One region of the Staphylococcus parequorum genome, then DNA from elsewhere that is predicted to be linked to it. Evidence: predicted binding sites of a transcription regulator. Region 1 holds the regulator's gene; each other region holds the start of a gene.
What was found. The regulator NrdR, encoded in region 1, represses ribonucleotide reductase genes. The targets are predictions, from matches to a motif close to AACACNATATATNGTGTT.

Region 1 (5,116 bases):
CGGGCTGTGGTAACATTTATGCGTGTGAAGCGCTTTTTAGAGCAGGTATCCATCCAGCGCGTCTATCAAAAGAGTTAAATAATCAAGAACGAGAAATATTATTTTATTATGTTCGAGATGTATTAGAAGCGGGTATAAAATATGGTGGAACGAGCATATCTGATTATCGTCATGCAGACGGTAGTACAGGTACGATGCAATTACATCTTAATGTTTATAAACAAAAGATATGTAAAGTGTGTGGAAGTGATATTGAAACTCAAGTTATTGCAACGAGAAATAGTCATTTCTGCGCTACATGTCAAAAATAAAGGAAGAGTGATATTATGCCAAAAGTTATAGGACTAACAGGTGGTATCGCATCAGGTAAATCTAGTGTTTCGGAATTATTAACCGTACATGGTTTTAAAGTCGTAGATGCAGATGTTGCATCACGCCAAGCAGTAGAAAAAGGTACTAAAGGACTAGAACAAGTTAAAGAAGCATTTGGAGAAGAAGCAATAGATGAAGATGGCAATATGAATAGATCATATGTAGGAGATGTCATATTTAATCATCCAGAGAAAAGATTGGAATTAAATGAAATTGTTCATCCTATTGTTAGAGATATCATGGAACAAGAAAAAGAAGCTTATCTTGAGCAAGGCTATAACGTAATTATGGATATTCCGTTATTATTTGAAAATGACTTACAAGATACTGTGGATGAAGTTTGGTTAGTATACACTTCTGAAAGTATACAAATTGATAGATTGATGGAACGTAATGATTTATCAATGGAAGATGCGAAAGCACGCGTTTATAGCCAAATTTCAATTGATAAAAAACGTAGAATGGCGGATCGTGAAATTGATAACCGTGATACGAAATTAGAATTGAAACAGAACTTAGAACAATTGCTCGTAGAGGAAGGTTATATTCACAACAATACTGAAGAAGAGGCGCAATAAATCATGAGTCTTTAAATGATGATTTTCGTAAGCTTGATTTAATATACATTAGTATGGTTTAATAAGTATATTCTGAAGTACTACTCAACTTATAATTTAAGTTTGAGTGGTACTTTTTCAATATGAAGTTAAATTATTTGGATAAACTTATTATGAAAAGGGCTCTTTAAGTTCATAGGTATGCGGAATTTAAATTTTTTTAAATTTATTTTAGAAAACGCTTTCTTGTACTTTTATTTATGTTATACTATTTCCATAAAGTATAACACAAAAACAAGGGGTGCTTTGAATGACGACAAATATTGCAATTAATGGAATGGGTAGAATAGGAAGAATGGTATTAAGAATCGCTTTGAAAAATAAGGATTTAAATGTAGTAGCAATTAATGCGAGCTACCCTCCTGAAACGATTGCCCACCTAATTAATTATGATACAACTCATGGTGCTTATGATTTAAAAGTAGAGCCTATAGAAAATGGCGTCAAAGTTGATAATCATGAGATTAAGCTTGTAGCGGAAAGAAATCCTGAGCACTTACCTTGGGAAACGCTGAACATCGATATCGTTATTGAAGCTACTGGAAAATTCAATCATGGAGATAAAGCTGTTGCACATATTAATGCAGGCGCTAAAAAAGTATTGCTTACTGGCCCATCTAAAGGTGGAGAAGTCCAAATGATTGTCAAAGGTGTTAATAATGAGCAATTAAACATTGAAGAGTATGACATATTTAGCAATGCTTCATGTACTACAAACTGTATTGGTCCAGTTGCAAAAGTATTAAATGACCAATTTGGTATACAAAACGGTTTAATGACAACGGTTCATGCCATTACGAATGATCAAAATAATATAGATAATCCGCATAAAGATTTAAGACGTGCGCGTTCTTGCAATGAAAGTATTATTCCAACTTCAACAGGTGCTGCAAAAGCACTAACAGAAGTTCTACCTGAATTAGATGGTAAATTGCACGGTATGGCATTAAGAGTACCGACGAAGAATGTTTCATTAGTGGATTTAGTCGTTGATTTAGACACGAATGTAACGGCTGAACAAGTCAATCAAGCATTTAAAGATAATGACTTAGACGGTGTGATTGCAACTGAAGATGCACCTTTAGTATCTATGGACTTTAATACAAACCCACATTCAGCAATTATTGATACACAAAGTACAATGATTATGGGTGATAATAAAGTTAAAGTAATCGCGTGGTATGATAATGAATGGGGTTATTCAAATAGAGTAGTAGATGTAGCTGAACAAATAGGTCAATTACTCAAAAATGATGTTGGTGCTGTCACAAATTAAAGTACACATTTATAACAGTTAATAATAATCTATTTGATTAAATTTTAAGAAACTACCATGTTTAGACTATACGACATTATAATAGAAAGTATTATGTATACTCCTTTTGAAGTGATGCACATTGATAGTGCCTACTTTGAAAGGAGTTTTCATTTTGTCGTTTAAACCTATATAATAGATGATTGTAGAAATAGACAATGATGAATTTACTGAGCATGTTAAACTTACTGTCAGGGAGACGTGATAAGTATTTTAATTTCTAACAATATTTGGGATGTTAGTGATAAAAATTACATAATGCATTAAGTATTTTACATGTATCATAGTGATTCTTTTGTGACATACATATTTATAGTATAATGATAAGTAATCAAAACGAGAGGGTGATAATTCGATGAAATGCCCGAAATGTAATTCGACTCATTCTCGTGTTGTAGACTCTAGACATGCAGATGAAGTTAATGCGATTCGACGTAGAAGAGAATGTGAAAAGTGTAGTACGAGATTCACAACTTTTGAACATATAGAAAAAAGACCACTTATTGTGGTGAAAAAAGATGGTACGCGGGAACAATTTTCACGTGAAAAGATTTTAAATGGATTGGTACGCTCATGTGAAAAAAGACCAGTACGTTATCAACAATTAGAAGATATTACGAATAACGTTGAATGGAAGTTACGTGATGACGGACATGCAGAAATTTCTTCAAGAGAAATTGGAGAACATGTGATGAATTTGCTTATGCACGTAGATCAAGTATCATATGTTAGATTTGCATCTGTATATAAAGAATTTAAGGATGTAGATCAACTATTACAATCTATGCAAGGTATTTTAGCTGGAAATAAACGGAGTGATTCTTAAATGGGGTTACAATCATATGATTATGGTTTGAGACCACATGATAATTTTACTGTTGTGCGAAATTTCTATTTGAACAGTAAGCATCTAGAAATTTTAAATAGATTGTTCACACCAATGATTGGTGCAAATGCAATTGGTTTATATCATTATTTGAATCAGTTTGTAGAATATGAAGCGGATTCTGTATTGACGCACTATATAATTATGAGTGAGTTAAAGATTAATTTATTAGAATTTAGAAAAGATATGGACTTATTAGAGGGTATTGGTTTAGTTAAAACATTAGTGAATCATGATGCACAGCATTCGTCTTTTGTTTATCAGCTTGTTCAACCACCCTCAGCAAAACAATTTTTCAGTGATCCAATGTTATCAGTGTATTTGTTTAGTGAAGTAAGCAAACAACGTTATCAACAATTGAAACGCCATTTTGAACATAAAAAGCAAATTGACTTTAGTAAATATCAAGATGTGACACGCAATTTCACTGATGTGTTTAAGGTGCCTAATAAGTCCTTAGATAACGATACAAATGAAATCCAAAGTGAAACTGCATATGAAGGTTTAAACTTGTCACAAGTGCACTTTGATTTTGAAACACTATATGATTTATTACAAAATCACTTTATTAGCACAAAAATTATAGATAAAGAAGCAAAAGCTTTAATCACACAAATCGCGACCTTATATGGTTTAACGCCTGAGCCGATGAAGCGCATCATTTTAAAATCTATAACAAGCGCACAAGAACTTTCGTTTGAAGAATTAAGAAAACATGCAAGAACTTATTATTTGATGGAGCATGAACAACAAATGCCATCTTTAAATATAAAAACTAACAATTATGCAGATAACACAACCCAAGTTGATCAAACGCAGAATGATAACCAAACTCAAAACCAAACACAAAATGAGGATAACTCTGCTACATGGTTAAAACAGTTAGAAGAAACAAGTCCAATAGATATGTTAGCATCTTGGTCAGAATCTGAACCGACAACACAACAAAAATATATGATTGAAGAGTTAGTAGAACGTGAACAATTGTCATTCGGTGTCATTAATATACTGTTACAATTTGTGATGTTGAAAGAAGATATGAAGCTACCTAAGACTTATATTTTTGAAATAGCATCCAATTGGAAGAAAAAAGGTATCAAAACAGCGGAACAAGCATATCAATACGCGATAAAAGTGAATCAACCTAAGACTGAAAACAAGTCATCTAAACCTTATTATAAACAAAAACAACTGGCATCGAGAGAGATGACGCCTAAATGGTTAGAAGAGCGAGATAACAAAGCAGAAACTGACACTTCAAATAATAATGAAGATGATGAAAAATTGAAGAATGATAGAGAACAGTTTTTAAATCAACTTAAAGATAGATGGAAGGAGGACAAATAAATGAAACCTTTTAATCAAATTATGGGCGATTCTAACGATTTATCAAAAAAAATTGCCAAAATAAAAAAAGATGTCGTCAATGATCCAGACGTTAAACAGTTTCTAGAGTCACATAAAGCTGAATTGACGAATGCAATGATAGATGAAGATTTGAATATTTTACAAGAATATAAAGATCAAGAAAAGCGTTATGATGGTCATAAATTAAAAGACTGTCCCAATTTTGTTACAGGTCATATTCCTGAATTATATATCGAACATAATCATATAAAAATTCGCTACTTACCTTGTCCTTGTAAAATTAAACATGATGAAGAACGGTTTAATAAACATTTAATTACGTCGCACCATATGCAACGTGACACACTAGATGCAAAACTTGAAGATATATATATGGATAGAAGAGATAGATTAGATGTCGCAATGGCTGCTAACCAAATTTGTGAAAAAATAACAAATAAAGAGACCCAAATTAAAGGTTTATATTTACATGGTCCATTTGGTACTGGTAAATCATTTATCCTTGGCGCAATTGCAAATCAATTAAAAACTGAAAAGATACCATCTACAATTGTTTAT
Region 2 (5,116 bases), 1.1 Mb from region 1:
TTTATTATTTCAGGACATTATCGCAATGGCATTTTATTATCACCTTACGTTGGAAAATGGATGAGCAATTGGATTCAGTATGATCGTAAGCCGGAACAATTTGCAGATTTTATAATTGAAAGGGGTAAGACCAATGAAGTGCATTATAAATGGTGACAACTTTACTTTTGATAAGACATTAAGTATTCAGGAAGTGATTCAAGAACTAGATTTGGATGAAACACGTATGATTGTGGAACATAATGACCAATTAATTCAGCGAGAACAGTTTTCAAAGCATAAGGTTACGGATGAAGATCGTTTGGAATTATTAGAATTTGTAGGAGGCGGATAACATGTTCAATATAGGAGAATTTAAGTTGAATTCAAGATTATTATTAGGTACAGGGAAATTTGATAGTGAAGCAATACAAACGGAAGCAATCGAGGCTTCCGGGACAGAGGTTTTGACCTTTGCAGTACGTCGAATGAATTTATACGATAAAAATTTACCCAATCCATTAGCGAAAGTAGACTTAACTAAATTCATTACTTTTCCTAATACTGCAGGTGCCAAATCAGCAGAAGAAGCAGTCCGCATAGCTGAAATCGCAAATCATGCAGGTGTCTGTGACATGATTAAAGTAGAAGTTATAGGAGACGATGAAACATTATTGCCCGACCCTTTAGAAACGTATAAAGCTTGTGAAATCTTGTTAGATAAAGGTTATACAGTTTGTCCTTATATTTCTAATGATGTGGTATTAGCAAAACGATTAGAAGATTTAGGTGTGCATGCCATTATGCCACTCGCATCACCGATAGGCACGGGCAGAGGTATTAATAATCCTTTGAATTTACGTTATATTATCGAAAAAGTAAATGTTCCTGTCATAGTTGATGCGGGTATCGGTTCTCCTAAAGATGTCTGTCATGCAATGGAACTCGGTGCAGATGGTATCCTACTTAATACGGCAATATCTAGTGCACAAAATCCAGTGAAAATGGCCGAAGCAATGAAATTAGGTATTAATGCAGGTAGGTTGAGTTATGAAGCGGGAAGAATACCAGTGAAATACACAGCACAAGCTTCGAGTCCTACTGAAGGTATAGGATTCCTATGACACAACGCTATGATCGACAAATGCGTTATGAAGCATTTGGTAAATATGGACAAGCACAATTGCAACAGACACATGTCATGATCATGGGCGCAGGTGCGCTTGGAAGCCAATGTGCAGAGTTGCTAACTCGAATGGGTGTTGGTCAGCTCACCATTATCGATATGGATATTGTAGAACAATCCAATTTACACAGACAGGCTACTTATGTTGAAGCAGATGCCACGCAAATGCTGCCTAAAGTAGAAGCGTTAAAAGTGCATCTTGGACAAATTAATAGTGAAGTTCAAGTACAGGCGTTATATCAAGAGATTACAAATACAAATATTGAAGTATTACTCTGTCAACATCAACCTGACATTGTTCTAGATGGAATGGATCATTTTGCGATTAGATATTTGATTAATGAAGTTTGTCATAAATTAGGTGTGCCATGGATTTATGGTGCAGCTGTAGGCAGTAAGGGCACAGTATATGCTATTGATTATCAGGGGCCATGCTTAAAATGTATGCTTGGTACAACGCCATCTACAGGGGAAAGTTGCGCAATAAATGGTGTGCTTCCTCCAGTAATTCACCAAGTGGCAAGCATGGAAGTCTCAGAGTTATTAAGGTGGCTGTCTGGAAAAGGTTTTTCTAAAAAATTAACAACGATGGATTGCTTTACGATGCAATATAAAACACTCAATATAGATTCATTAAAAAATAGTAACTGCCCTATCTGTAACGAAGGAAATTATGAATATCTCAACATGGCTCAACCAAATTCTATTGAAAAACAGTGCGGTAATGTATTTCTACTGAGATTTACTCCTCAAATATTTAAATATACAGATTTACTTCCAGTGAAAGTTATGAAAAGTAATCATTTCGCTAAAATGATAGCTTATCGAGATTATCAAATAACGCTATTTAAAGACGGCAGAATGAACGTGTATGGTATTGAAAATGAAGACCAAGCAGTAGCATTATATGAAGAATTTCTAAAATGCTTAAAGTGATAAATGAGTTAATGCATTTATTGCAAAAACAAACTAAAGTTCATGAAATGTTTAAAAATATATGACAAATTCGTTAACGTAGATGTTCATATTTGAATCACTATATATAGTGTTATAAATTAAAATAAAACGCAATATATAGTAAAGAGGGATAACGTGAATAAACTTGAAACGAATTTAAAAAATCTTATTACTAAAGATCCTACAGTAGTTAATGAAAATGCCAATAAAGATAGTTCTACTTTTTCAACAATGAGAGATTTAACAGCGGGGGTCGTTTCTAAATCATATGCACTGGACTATTTACTTCCAAAGCATGTGGCTGAAGCACATAAACAGGGAGATATTCATTTTCATGATCTAGATTATCATCCTTTTCAACCGCTAACGAATTGTTGCTTAATTGATGCTGAAAGTATGCTAGAAGATGGTTTTCAAATAGGTAACGCAACAGTGACTTCACCGAAATCGATTCAAACAGCATCTGCGCAGTTAGTACAGATTATTGCGAATGTATCGAGTAGTCAGTATGGTGGTTGCACGATTGATAGAGTAGATGAATTGTTAAGTAAGTACGCTCAATTTAATGAGCAAAAACACCGCAAAGTTGCAGAAAAATTTGTGCATGCAGCGGATATTGATACATATGTGGATAATCAAGTGACACAAGATATAGGTGATGCTATTGAGAGCTTAGAGTATGAAATAAATACTTTATATACATCTAATGGACAGACACCGTTTGTAACACTTGGTTTTGGACTCGGTTTAGATAAATATAGCCGTAAAATTCAGCAAGCAATTTTTCAAACGCGTATTAAAGGCTTAGGTAAAGACCGCATTACCGCAATTTTTCCTAAATTAGTATTTTCCATTAAAAAAGGCGTGAATTTCAGCGAATCAGATCCTAATTATGACATTAAACAACTTGCTTTAAAATGTTCTACAAAGCGTATGTACCCAGATATTTTAAATTATGATAAAACTGTTGAATTACTAGGTGATTTCAAAGCGCCGATGGGATGTCGTTCATTTTTACCAGCATGGAAAAATGAAGCAGGTGAATATGAAAATAATGGTAGATGTAATCTTGGAGTAGTAACACTCAATGTACCACGTATTGCATTAGAATCTGATGGTGATATAGAACTATTTTGGAAATTATTCCATGAACGTATGAATATCATGCATGATGCGTTAGTGTATCGTTTAGAGCGAATAGCAGAAGCAACACCTGATAATGCTCCTATTTTATATAAAAATGGCGCATTTAAGCATCGCTTAACAGACAATGATAATGTGATGGACCTATTTAAAGGTCAACGTGCAACATTATCTATGGGTTATATCGGTTTATATGAAGCGGCTACAGTATTCTTTGGTCCGAATTGGGAAAGTAAATCCAAAGGTAAAGCATTTACGTTAGCTATTTTAAAAGCTATGAAAATTTATCAACTGCGTTGGACAGAAAAATACGATGTGTGGTTCAGCATCTATAGTACACCGAGCGAATCTTTAACAGATAGATTTTGCAGATTAGATCGAGAAAAATTTGGGGATGTTGCTGATATTACAGATAAAGGTTACTACCAAAATTCATTCCATTATGATGTACGTAAAGACATTACACCATTTAAGAAAATTGATTTTGAAAAAGATTATCCTGTATATGCAAGCGGTGGGTATATTCACTATTGCGAATATCCAAAGCTCAATCATAATTTGAAAGCTTTGGAAGCGGTGTGGGATTATTCCTATGACAAGGTGAGTTATCTAGGGACGAATATTCCTATAGACCATTGTCGTAAATGTGATTTTAAAGGAGATTTCAAAACAACGGCTAAAGGTTATCAATGCCCTGAATGTGGTAATGATGACCCAACAACTGTAGATGTCGTTAAACGAACTTGCGGTTATTTAGGCAATCCTGTACAACGGCCGACAATTGAAGGTCGACATAAAGAAATGTGTGCACGCGTTAAGCACTTGAAAGATACGACATTATGAAAATCTTAGAAATCACTAAGGGACAAGGTTATATTGCCAAAATAGAAGCGCAGAGTTTTGTTGATGGCGAAGGGGTGAGATGCAGTATGTATGTTTCTGGTTGTCCTTTTGCCTGTGAAAATTGCTATAACAAAGCTGCTCAAAATTTTAGATACGGAGAGCGTTTTAATGACCCGATTTTAGAAGAAATTATGAATTATTGCGAACCAGATTATTTTTCAGGTTTAAGCATTTTAGGTGGCGAACCTTTCTGTAATGTAGATATTACTTTAAAATGTGCCCAAGTATTGAGGCAACGTTTTGGTAATTCCAAATCGTTATGGGTATGGACAGGATTTTTATATGAATATTTAGTTCAAGATACTGCTGAGAGAAGGGCATTACTTGAGCTCATTGATGTATTAGTAGATGGGCCTTTTATCAATCATTTGTTTCAACCGAACTTACCTTATAAAGGTTCATTAAATCAACGCATTATTGATGTACCAACTTCATTGAGCACAGGCAAACGATGCGAATATATTACGAATTAAAAAAGAACTTAGTTTTTAATATTTTAACTCGGTTACGCAAGCGAATTAGTATTAATATAGTAAGAAGTTTCCTAATATGGAGAGGAACAAGAAACTGAATGTAATCACTATAGATAGAGATTGAGCATAGCGTAAAGGAGTAGATTATGAATGTGTACAGGATTTTCATTCTTATCAAAAAGTAACCAGGCGATTTTAGGACGTACAATGGATTTTGTTTATCATTTGGACGGACAACCCGCAGTACAACCACGTCATTTTTATTGGGAATCGCGTGTTGGATATAAAGGTGAGACGTTGTATGGTTTTATCGGAGCAGGCAGTGATATGGCAGGCTTTGTATTTGGAGACGGCGTGAATGAACACGGCGTGGGTGCTTCCGTACAGTACTTTAGAGGTTATGCATCGTATGCCTCTGAAGTACGAGAAGGCTTTATAAATATTAGCCAAAATGAAATTATTACATGGATACTTG
Region 3 (5,116 bases), 990 kb from region 1:
ATCATTGCGTTCGTATAATTCACCAACGGTAGTAGAGATATTTGGTTTTAATAACCCTGTACCTGCGATAATTAGAAGTAAAGCTATCATTGCTGCTGTTAAATTACCCGGAATGGATAAAAGGATATGTCCAAACATGATGAGGAACCCACCATAGAAGACGGCATCTTGCGTTCCAGTAATCCGATCTGCAATCCACCCGCCGATAAGACCAGACATATAAATTAAAGTTCCGTAAATAGCAACAATTTGCATAGCAACTGCTTGGCTAAGCCCGAAGCCACCGTCAGCAACACTATAATATAGATAGAAAATTAATATGGCTTTCATACCATAATAACTGAATCTCTCCCAAAACTCAGTCAAGAATAGTGTGCTTAGTCCTTTTGGATGTCCGAAGAAACCTTTGTTTGGAATACTTTTCATGATTTCTTCGTGACTATGATTTACTTTTTTCATAATTTCCCTCCCCTTAAATGGTTGGATTTATTCTATACTGTTTTCATAAAAAAAACAAGTGTGTCCCTGAATTATTCAAATGTAAGTAAATTTTACACTATACATTTAAAAAGTATGGAAATAGGGTGAGAATATCATATTAAAATTTAGTGATTTATACCCGTGAAAGCATATAAAAAACCATCGACTAAATCATGTGATTTAGTCGATGGTTTAATGATGTAGATATATATTGATGTCCCAAAAATTCAATCATTGTAGGTGAGGTGAAGATAAAGAATCGTATTTTATTATCTATTATCTATTTTCTCTGGATAAAGGTCATGATTCATTAAACGATGTTCTGCCATTTTTTCATATTTAGAATCAGGACGGCCATAGTTTGTATATGGATCTATTGAAATACCACCACGCGGCGTGAATTTGCCCCAAACTTCAATATAATGTGGGTCCATTAGATCAATCAGATCATTCATTATAATGTTCATACAGTCTTCATGGAAGTCGCCATGGTTTCTAAAACTAAATAAATAAAGCTTTAACGATTTAGATTCTACCATTTTAATATTAGGAATATAAGAAATATAAATCGTTGCGAAATCAGGTTGGCCAGTAATAGGGCATAATGATGTGAATTCTGGACAATTGAATTTCACAAAATAATCACGACCTGGGTGTTTGTTATCAAATGATTCTAAAACATCAGGTCTATAATCAAAATCATATTTATTGTTTTGATTACCTAATAATGTAATATCTTCTAATTCTTCTTTATTGCGTCCTTCAGTCATTGCATATCGCTCCTTTAGCGTTTAGGTTTTTGTTCTTCCTTTTGAATTGTAAGTGGTTGTCGACGTGCTTTTTCAAACATATAGTAACTGGCACCTATAATAATGATATAGCCTAAGATAGCAAATGAATCTGGTGTTTCACCAAATAAGATAAAGCCAAACGCTGCAGTAAATATAATAGATGCATACGTAAATATTGAAATATCTTTAGCTGGCGCGTAACTATAGGCCAGTGTTATACCAATTTGTCCTGCAGCAGCAGCTAATCCTGCACCGATTAAATAAACAACTTGCATCATAGTCATGGGTTCAAATGTAAACACTGTAAAAGGTATCAATACTATTATGGAAAAGAATGAAAAATAAAAGACAATTGTATAAGGTGCTTCACGTGTACTTAATGCTCTGACACACGTATAAGCACTTGCTGCAAAAATACCAGAGAATAATCCGCCCAAAGCAGGAATCATAGTGGAGGAGAATTCGGGTTTAACAACAAATAACATACCAAAAATGGCCACAATCATAGCTACAAATTGGTAATTACGTACTTTTTCATTTAAGAAGATAATACTTAGTAGTATCGTCCAAAATGGATTAAGCTTCATTAATGTATCTGCATCACTTAAAAGCATATGATCGATAGCGTAGATATTAAGCAACACACCAATCAAACCTAATGTAGAACGAGAAATCAATAAAGGTTGGCTACTTAATTTACCAAATAAGGGTTGTTTATATTTTAAAATAAAATATAGCGGTATAAACATTGCTACTAAATTTCGAGCAAGAGACTTTTGAAATACAGGCAAGTCACCGGCTAATCGGAAGAACACAGTCATAAAACTAAAGCCAACTGCTGAAACTAAGATAGCAATGATACCTTTAACTTTAGGATTCACATGTATCGCCTCAATTTTTAATTTTTAACGTATTCATATTAGCATATATGCTCTGAAGATGTATATATAGTTGAAAATTGAAGGGAAATATATTAAGATGTAAACACGAACAAATGTTCTGTTTATTAAGGGGATTTTTTTACTTATAAGAATGAAATATATGGTGCTTATACATTGTGTTTTGTACAATGTATAAAATGATTTTGTTTAAAAGACGACACATCAAGCGTTGTAAGATTTTTATGAAAAGCAAATAATCAAACCTTAAAATCACAAAAAAATATTTTTTAATTAGTGAACATCACTTTAAGGTTGAATTGGTGCCATTTCTATTGATTATTCAACATTTTGTCATAAATAAAAGCCTTTTAATAATCTTCTGAGTTATGTATAATGAAACACATAATATAGTATTGATGACCAAGACAAAACACAATATATAGTGTTTTAGTACGTGGTCAATTTATTTATAATAAATCAAAATTTATGTAAAATCACACTTTTTTAGGCACTTAAATATGACAAATTAAGCATTAATACTTAATTATTGAGTTTTTACATAACTACATATAGATATTGAAATTACTATATATTGTGGTTAGTTCGAGAAACTAAATTATTTTGATTTTTCAAAGTGCCTTTAAGCATTTAAATACAATACATGATTTTATCATAATAAGATAAATATATTTTAGAAAGTAGGTGATCCGATGAAGGTTGTATATTTTTCATTTTCTGGCAATGTGCGTAGATTCATAAAGCGAACTGAACTTACCAATGTAATGGAAATTACACAAAATAATTGTTCTGAAAGAATGGAAGAGCCTTTCATATTGGTCACTGGAACAATAGGGTTTGGCGAAGTACCGCCACCTGTTCAGTCATTTTTAGATATTAATCACGACTTATTACAAGCTGTTGCAGCTAGCGGAAACCGAAACTGGGGTCAAAATTTTGCAAAAGCTGGACGATCTATTTCGGAACGATATCATGTTCCATTATTAATGAAATTTGAATTACATGGCACAACGAACGATATAAGCGAATTTAAAGATAAGGTGGGACATTTCAATGAAGATTATGGACGAGAAGAAATACAATCATATTGAATTAAATAACGAAGTTACCAAACGTAAAGAGAATGGCTTTTTTGATTTGGAAAAAGACCAAGAAGCATTAACAGTCTATCTAGAAGAGATACAGGATAAGACGATTTATTTTGATACTGAACTTGAACGTCTTCACTATCTCGTTGATAATGATTTCTATTTTGATGTATTTGCAAAATATTCAGTAGAAGATCTAGAAGAAATTACTGAATATGCTAAAAGCATTCCATTTAGTTTTGCGAGTTACATGTCCGCAAGTAAATTTTACAAAGATTATGCATTGAAAACGAATGACAAAAGTCAATATTTAGAAGACTACAAGCAGCACGTAGCAATCGTTGCATTATATTTAGCAAATGGACACAAAGCCACAGCTAAACAGTTTATTTCTGCAATGGTTGAACAGCGTTATCAACCTGCAACACCAACATTTTTAAACGCTGGACGTGCGCGTCGTGGAGAACTTGTATCTTGTTTCTTACTTGAGGCAGACGATAGTTTAAACTCTATCAACTTTATAGATTCTACAGCCAAACAATTAAGTAAAATTGGTGGCGGTGTTGCGATTAACTTGTCTAAATTACGTGCGCGTGGTGAAGCAATCAAAGGTATCAAGGGTGTAGCAAAAGGTGTATTACCTGTTGCAAAATCACTAGAAGGTGGCTTTAGTTACGCAGACCAATTAGGTCAACGCCCAGGTGCTGGCGCAGTATATTTAAATATCTTCCACTATGACGTTGAAGAGTTTTTAGATACGAAAAAAGTAAACGCTGATGAAGATTTGCGTTTATCTACAATATCAACAGGTTTAATTGTGCCGTCTAAATTCTTTGATTTAGCAAAAGAAGGTAAAGATTTTCATATGTTTGCACCACATACAATTTATAAAGAGTATGGTGTGACATTAGATGATATTGATCTTGATGCATACTACGATGAACTTGTCGCAAATCCAAATATTGATAAAAAGAAAAAAGATGCACGTGACATGTTAAATACAATTGCTCAGACACAATTACAATCTGGTTATCCTTATTTAATGTTTAAAGATAACGCTAATAAAGTTCATGCAAACTCAAATATCGGCCAAATTAAAATGAGTAACTTATGTACTGAAATTTTCCAATTACAAGAAACTTCAATCATTAATGATTATGGTACAGAAGATGAAATTAACCGTGACATCTCTTGTAACTTAGGTTCATTAAATATTGTTAACGTAATGGAATCAGGTAAATTCAAGAATTCAGTACACACTGGTATGGATGCATTAACTGTTGTAAGTGATGAAGCTGATATTCAAAACGCGCCAGGTGTAAGAAAAGCAAATAGTGAACTACATTCAGTTGGTTTGGGTGTAATGAACTTACATGGTTATTTAGCGAAAAATAAAATTGGCTATGAGTCTGAAGAAGCAAAAGACTTTGCGAACATCTTCTTTATGATGATGAATTATTATTCTATTGAACGTTCAATGGAAATTGCTAAAGAGAGACAAGAAACATACAAAGACTTTGATAAATCAGATTATGCCAATGGTAAATACTTTGAATTCTATACTTCACAAACATTCGAAGCGAAATTTGAAAAAGTACGCAAATTATTTGATGGTTTAGAGATACCATCTCCAGAAGATTGGAAAGCATTGCAAAAAGAAGTTGAAGCAAATGGTTTATTCCATGCATATCGTTTAGCGATTGCGCCAACACAAAGTATTTCTTATGTACAAAATGCGACAAGCTCTGTTATGCCAATCGTCGACCAAATTGAACGTCGTACTTATGGTAATGCTGAAACATTTTATCCTATGCCTTTCTTATCACCAGAAACAATGTGGTACTATAAATCAGCATTT

Region 2: the regulator NrdR is predicted to act here: its motif matches at 2,198-2,215, upstream of nrdD (anaerobic ribonucleoside-triphosphate reductase).
Region 3: the regulator NrdR is predicted to act here: its motif matches at 2,582-2,599, upstream of nrdI (class Ib ribonucleoside-diphosphate reductase assembly flavoprotein NrdI).

What each region holds. Positions count from the first base shown of each region.
Region 1 is NZ_CP150682.1:1,544,368-1,549,483, forward strand. It holds gene mutM (bifunctional DNA-formamidopyrimidine glycosylase/DNA-(apurinic or apyrimidinic site) lyase) at 1-311, shown strand, start outside; gene coaE (dephospho-CoA kinase) at 327-950, shown strand; gene gap (type I glyceraldehyde-3-phosphate dehydrogenase) at 1,240-2,265, shown strand; gene nrdR (transcriptional regulator NrdR) at 2,660-3,130, shown strand; gene AAA453_RS07480 (replication initiation and membrane attachment family protein) at 3,131-4,537, shown strand; gene dnaI (primosomal protein DnaI) at 4,538-5,116, shown strand, end outside.
Region 2 is NZ_CP150682.1:493,235-498,350, forward strand. It holds gene AAA453_RS02265 (NAD(P)/FAD-dependent oxidoreductase) at 1-156, shown strand, start outside; gene thiS (sulfur carrier protein ThiS) at 134-334, shown strand; gene AAA453_RS02275 (thiazole synthase) at 336-1,103, shown strand; gene AAA453_RS02280 (ThiF family adenylyltransferase) at 1,100-2,101, shown strand; gene nrdD (anaerobic ribonucleoside-triphosphate reductase) at 2,240-4,108, shown strand; gene nrdG (anaerobic ribonucleoside-triphosphate reductase activating protein) at 4,105-4,641, shown strand; gene AAA453_RS02295 (choloylglycine hydrolase family protein) at 4,792-5,116, shown strand, end outside.
Region 3 is NZ_CP150682.1:2,536,201-2,541,316, reverse strand. It holds gene AAA453_RS12525 (peptide MFS transporter) at 1-459, opposite strand, end outside; gene queF (preQ(1) synthase) at 750-1,250, opposite strand; gene AAA453_RS12515 (DMT family transporter) at 1,265-2,152, opposite strand; gene nrdI (class Ib ribonucleoside-diphosphate reductase assembly flavoprotein NrdI) at 2,863-3,261, shown strand; gene nrdE (class 1b ribonucleoside-diphosphate reductase subunit alpha) at 3,224-5,116, shown strand, end outside.